3 regions of the Sporosarcina sp. So3-204 genome follow, and region 2 is predicted to be linked to each of the others. Evidence: riboswitches for the same ligand, from Rfam matches in the RefSeq annotation. Region 2 holds a riboswitch; each other region holds the start of a gene.

Region 1 (2,204 bases), 920 kb from region 2:
TTCCGGTTAAAAGCGTTCGTACAAAAGCCGCTCTTTGTCGCATACCACCTGATAACTCTTTTGGGAAGGCATTTTCATATTCCAAAAGACCAACGCTATCTAACCAGCTTCTAGCTTTTTCTTTCGTAATCGTCAATCCTTTTTGCACTTCGCCCGCAATCATAATATTGTCAATAATTGTGCGCCATGGAAGAAGAAGATCACGTTGTGGCATATAGCCCACATCCCCCATTTCAATGAACTTGCCATTCACGGAAATAGTGCCTTCTTCTGGATGAAGAAGGCCCGTGATCAACCTTAAAATCGTACTTTTTCCCGAGCCACTTTTACCAATCATCGAGACGAACTCCCCTTGACAAATGGTTAAATTAAAGCTGGTTAACACTTGATTTCGTTCTTTATTTTCATTCATAAATGAATAGGAGACATCTTTTAGAACAAGGGTCATTTTTCCGCCTCCATTTCCAAGATTAATTACGACTAGATAAAAGGATGTCGATTGTTTTTCAGATTGGCCATTCTTCTTTTGTATAGTTCATTTTCCAAAACAGATATTCATATTTTGATGCCATTTGGAAGTGTTTCTCAATTTGAGCAAGTTCACGTTCTGGTTTTCCTTCTGTCAACTGATCCATCAGCTCAATTAACCATTTTGCTCCCGCCGCAAACTCCTCTGAATCGTACGTATCAACCCATTTTGCATACTTATTCGTCTCCATTTGATCACCGTATTGCGCTCTTAGAAGCTTTCCTATTTCCCAGTAATCCCAAGCACATGGTAGTAAACAAGAGACGAGTTCAACTAAAGAACCATTTTGTGCAACGTTTAACATATAACGTGTATAGGCTAGATTCGTAGGCGTTGGTTCAGTTGCTTCAAGTTCTTCGTTCGAAATACCAAACTCTGCAGCAAACGCACGATGTAAGTCCATTTCAAAATGAATGGTATCGTTCAATGTTTTTGAAAAGCTCTGCATCATTTCTAAATCTAAGGATTTTTGCACACCTACAGCAAATAACTTTGAGTAGTCGACCAAATACACATAATCCTGTTTCATATAATAGATAAACTTATCTTCTGAAAGCGTTCCTTTTCCAATCTCCTGAACGAATGGGTGCATATGACTTTTCTCCCAAATCGGTTGTGCATTTTCAAATAGCCTATCAGTAAATTTTTTCGTTTTTGTAATTGTCATGTTTAATTCCTCCTGTGTAGTTTTAATAGTCATTCTTTTTTCGCGTTCTTTCATCATTGAGTTACCACCCCAACGAATTCCTCTTTACGTCCGCCTATTAATCTAGAAACAATACTCTGTATCTAAATCATCCAAGTCCCCCAGTTTTTATCGTTATTTTAGGCAATATAAAAACCGCCTTCCATGATCGGAAAGCGGCCGTTGTCTACACTATAAAAAAACCTGATTGTAGGGTGTCAGCTGCTTCCCTACGCTAGTACTAACTAGATCAGGTTCAAAGGGTTTACATCATCGATGTGTCTCAGCCTACTCAGGCCCCCCTAGCAAAAAATATTCAATTGGTAAACATATGAAGAACTGATTACTACTTTAGATTATCACAAAACAAGAAAAATACAACCATTTTGTCAGTTTAGAAGGAACTCTTAAACAAACAGCAATAAATATGGTCAGTTAATTCTTTCTCATTCAAGACAATCTACTAGCTATACACATGCACTTAACATTAATCCATCATTGCCCCAAGTATTTCATACGAACGAAGTCTTGCCGCATGGCTAAATGTGCCAGAGCTCACAATAAACTCATCGGCTTTTGTCGCTTGAAGAAATGCTTCTAGCTTCAGTTTTGCTGTTTCTGGACTGCCTACAATCGTTGACGGAGATTCTAGCATTTGAGATACCGCAGCTTGTTCAAATGAAGACCACGTTGCATTTTTATCTTCTAATGGCGGTTTGATTTGTGTCGGAACTCCTTTTCGCAAGTTTAAAAAATGCTGTTGCATAGAAGTCGCTAAATAAAGTGCATCTTCATCTGTATCCGCAGTTACTAAACTAATTCCCATCATGACATACGGCTCTTTTAAATCTTTGGAAGGTTTAAAATTCTGATGATAAATTTGCAAAGCTTGTAGCGCAAATTGAGGTGCAAAATGACTTGCAAACGAAAACGGTAAACCGAGTTCCGCAGACAATCGCGCACTGAAATCACTTGAACCAAGAAGCCAAA
Region 2 (2,204 bases):
TTTTTGGTGTTTATTTGCCTTTATTACATCAGGTTTTGAACATAGTGTTGCGAATATGACTTTGTTATCAATCTCGTTAATGGTTCCACATCCTGAAACAGTATCCTTGGTAGGAATGGCGGCAAATTTAGTACCAGTTACAATCGGCAATATCATTGGTGGAGCTATCTTCGTTGGTGCAGTTTACTGGTTCGCTAATTCCGGAAAACAAACTTGACGTCTGTAGGGGGAGTATAAGTTTATAATTTGGTTAACGGTAATGGGTCTTGCTTTCTACTCAAATAAATTACAGTCCTTATTTGTAGCGCAAGATCCATTACGTTATCCATTTCCTAATAAATGGAGCTATTATTATTTAAATTTAATTCATTACCAATCCGCCGTCAACGACTAAGTTTTGACCGGTTACTGAACGGCTCCAAGGAGAAGCAAAGAATAAAATAGCATCTGCTACATCTTCTGGTGTCGTGATTCGACCAAGTGGCGTACTTTCTTTAATTATATCAAACACGAAATCAGGAGTTGCAGCACTGGCGTCTGTTTTTAATAGCAGTCCACCTGAAACCATATTCGTCGTAATCCCGTTAGCCCCAAGTTCCTTTGCCATATTACGTGTCATCCCAAGTAGTGCGGCTTTACTCGTATTATAGTCATGGTAGGGTACTACAGGGTTTTGAAATAGGTTTGTTCCGATATTGATAATTCGGCCGAAGTTAGCGTTTGCCATATCCTCACGTCCAGCTTGCAATGTGTTTAATGTAGCTTTAACACTGCCTTCAAATTGACTATTGAAATCTTCCCAGCCAATTTTATCTAATTGTTTACGTGCATCGCCATTAAATGAAAAATTTATTAGCGCATTATTTATGATTGTCGTAATAGATTGTCCAAAATGGTTTTTAGCTTCCTCGAACATCGCCTTAACTTCATCTGTATTCCTGACATCTGCTCGAATTGCCAAAGCCTGATTTCCGCCAATTTCATCTACAACTCCATTGGCTTTATCCTCACTATTAAAATAGTTTACAATAACCTTTGCACCTTGTTTCCCGAATGCCTTCGCTACTGCGGCGCCAAGTCCTCTACTTCCACCTGTTACTAATACAACTTGATCATTAATTTCCAATTATTCCAGCTCCCTTTTTTTAGACACAAAAAAAGACCACTAGAAAGTGATCAGCATATACAAATTACGTATCTGCCACTTTCCTCCGCCGGTATCACCCGGATCAGGTTCAAAGGGTCAGAGTTTCCTCTTCTCAGCCATATGGCTCCCCTAGTGATCTAACATATTTTGTTTCATTATAAGTATATCATAATCTTTTGAAAGTCATGAATGAATAATATATTTACCTAATCTATGATATTCAATACAAATTAAGTAAATTCAATTGTATAATAGATATGTAAAGGCTATTAATAAAAAGATTACTAAATAATTGTGTGAATAATCGTAATTAACTCGTCTTTATAAATATATTTATTTTACTTTCTAATAAATGGTCGAAGGAGATATTCATAATAATGAAGTTGTCACTTAAACATCTAATATTGATGGTCGCATTGCTTTCGGTAATATTAACACTTTTTAGTAGCATTACCGCCGGATATCGTGTGAACCAAGAAAATTTAATTGAAAATACTTTAGAGAAAAACCGTGTTTATTCTCAGAAATTAGCAAAAACAACAGATGATTACTTGGGAACTACACTGCAAACATTGGGTTTCAGTTCAAAAGAGATTGCAAGATATTTAGAAAAAGAGGATAGCGATATCCTATTGGAAAATGAGGCTGAGCGTTTATTAAATCAAACAAATTCATTTAATTCCGTTGTCATTACTTCAAATGAAGGAGAAGTTATTGCGGCATCTCCTGAGTCCCTTGGTATAGTTGGTAAGCAATTAAGTTCAGTTGGTGGACTACAGGCATTAGCTGAAAGGAAGCCTTTAATTTCAAAACCCTATATTTCAATTACAAATCGTTTAATTGTATTTATATCACAACCAATTTATGATAATGAAGGGAATTACTTTGGTTTCGTAGGTGGTACGATCTATTTATTAGAAGATAATATTTTAAATATCTTGTTGGGAGAACATTTCTATCAAGATGGATCCTATGTGTATGTGGTCGATATAAATGGGCGTATATTATATCATCCGAAAAAGGAGCGCATAAATGATATAGTGAAAGAAAACCCTGT
Region 3 (2,204 bases), 420 kb from region 2:
TCTCCATCTTTTATGATACGTGAACCTGGTATGCCATGTGCGACTTCATTGTCGACGCTGATGCATGTATAGCCAGGGAAGTCATATTCAGCGATAGGGGCTGAGAGCGCACCTTTGTCTTCGAATAGACGTCCTCCAATTTCATCGATTTCTTTCGTTGTCATTCCGGGTTTAGTCGATTCTTTCATGGTATCCCGGATTTCAGCGACTATTTTTCCAATCTTTTTTAGACCTTCAAAGTCTTGATCAGTTTTTGCGATCATGATGCTCAAATCCTTTCTTCCGCTCATTTTATTTCATCTTATACTATATCACATGAGACAACACAAAAATGCCTACTTTAACTTAAAAAAGTAGGGAGTTTGTGTTGATAATTTTCATTACTTCAGTATTTTAACTCCTTGAAATACATTCCAAATTAGGATGACCAAAAATAAAAGGCCATATAAAATTGTGAATATAAATGGAGCTATACTTAAAAGGTCAAATTCACCAGTCATTATGGAAGTCATTCTACGTTCGACTGAAAATAATGAAATTGAAAAAATAATAAAACCTAAAATTAATACAATAGCAGGAAGTAGATGTGAAATAAATGAACGTTTTGCATGTATTTTAACTTCTTTATCATCAGTAACTAAATAAATGATAAAAGGCAGTAGTAAGGGGAAGAAGAAAAAACTAAAATAGCATAGCGCGGATAATAATTTATTGTTTGTCATAGTGTCTTCGCTCCTATACAAGTAGTATAGAGTCAGCTTGCTTAATAGTTGGTGGTCTTATACAATATAGGAAGAAGTAATTAACCCACAAGGGGAGCTTTATTAGCTGAGATAGGACATTATGTCCTGACCCTTTAAACCTGTAAGATAATTCTTGCGTAGGGATGTGGATGGAAACCGGTATGAAATAACGAGGGTATTTCCCTGACTTATTTTAGACGTCCCATTCAATCTGGGATGTCTTTTTTTATTCCCAAACCCCTGCGTAAAAGATAGGGAGAGAAATTTATTGGATAGAAAACGTTTACTTTTTTTACTAGAAGTTGCAATTTTAGGGGCTATCTCGTTGATACTTGATAAGATTGGCTTTTCGTTTCCACAAGGTGGTGCGATTACACTTTCGATGCTACCTATAATCGTCATGGCTTTTCGTTGGGGACTTGCAGGTGGGGTATTAACAGGATTTGTTAGTGGTTTATTACAAGCGATTACTGGTGGAACTGTTTTTACACCACTCCAAGCGTTCCTAGATTATTTTGTTGCTTATCCGCTCGTAGGCGTCGCTGCGTTGACGGGAAGCTGGCTAGTTAGAAGTCGGTTAAAAGGCAGCAAAAGAGGGGTAACAACTGCCATTATCGTTGGAACAGTATTAGGTGGGATCCTTCGTTACATCATTCACTTTATAAGTGGTATCGTTTTTTTCGGAAGTTACGCACCCGAGGGAACGCCAGTTTGGAAGTATTCACTTATTTACAATGGTTCTTATATGATTCCAGCAACAATATTATCAGCAATGGTTGCTGTTTTCTTGTTTACAACAGCCCCACGCCTCTTGAAACGTACATAGAAAAATCGCCAACCCTTATTGGGAAGGCGATTTTTCAAACTTGTCTTGTTTGATTAGAAAAAAACTTATCCCAATAACTGCTGTTAAGAATAGGGCTACAGACGTTACAAACAATGAATCAAAACCATTCTTTACTGCAATTCCAATGAAAGTCCACATGAATACGCAGTTTAATGGTATATCTTTATGGTGATATAAGAAATGTAGTGCTATTGCAGCTGCAACGGTTAAGAAAATAACAGTCCAAAGGGAAATACTTACGCCCCAACCGCTCCATTCCCAAAGTGTTAGAACATAATTCATATTTTCAATAAATAAAATAATAATCCAGCCTAAGTAAAGTGAAATAGGAACTCTTTGCAAAAAGCGGTTTTCAGTTTTTGGATACGTAAAGTACAATGCCGTTAAAGTTGCCAGAAGTGCAGCCATTACAACAATCGACCAATTAAAAAAACCATAATGCCAAAGCAAAATCCAAAAGACGCTGAATAAGGAACTAAAATTAAAGTAAATCGATCTTTTTTTCATAATAGGCAAGTTGATCTTCCCTAGATTGGTCCAAAAACCATATAACCAGATAGCAAGGAATGTATGAATAATTCCCCAAATGATAAAAGTGTAGTTTGATGGTGTGA

The links. A riboswitch is a leader RNA that binds a small molecule or an ion and turns the genes downstream of it on or off. The one in region 2 is predicted to bind thiamine pyrophosphate.
Region 1: linked by a shared signal. The riboswitch ahead of tenA (thiaminase II) and the one ahead of AC3RV6_RS13085 (3-oxoacyl-ACP reductase) in region 2 are both predicted to bind thiamine pyrophosphate.
Region 3: linked by a shared signal. The riboswitch ahead of thiT (energy-coupled thiamine transporter ThiT) and the one ahead of AC3RV6_RS13085 (3-oxoacyl-ACP reductase) in region 2 are both predicted to bind thiamine pyrophosphate.

What each region holds. Positions count from the first base shown of each region.
Region 1 is NZ_CM176485.1:1,747,144-1,749,347, reverse strand. It holds gene AC3RV6_RS08505 (ABC transporter ATP-binding protein) at 1-448, opposite strand, end outside; gene tenA (thiaminase II) at 507-1,196, opposite strand; TPP riboswitch at 1,425-1,528, opposite strand; gene AC3RV6_RS08495 (LLM class flavin-dependent oxidoreductase) at 1,702-2,204, opposite strand, start outside.
Region 2 is NZ_CM176485.1:2,666,511-2,668,714, reverse strand. It holds gene AC3RV6_RS13090 (formate/nitrite transporter family protein) at 1-217, shown strand, start outside; gene AC3RV6_RS13085 (3-oxoacyl-ACP reductase) at 362-1,126, opposite strand; TPP riboswitch at 1,190-1,288, opposite strand; gene AC3RV6_RS13080 (sensor domain-containing diguanylate cyclase) at 1,525-2,204, shown strand, end outside.
Region 3 is NZ_CM176485.1:3,084,806-3,087,009, reverse strand. It holds gene map (type I methionyl aminopeptidase) at 1-263, opposite strand, end outside; gene AC3RV6_RS15305 (magnetosome magnetite crystal formation protein family) at 381-722, opposite strand; TPP riboswitch at 803-904, shown strand; gene thiT (energy-coupled thiamine transporter ThiT) at 1,012-1,569, shown strand; gene AC3RV6_RS15295 (tryptophan-rich sensory protein) at 1,585-2,204, opposite strand, start outside.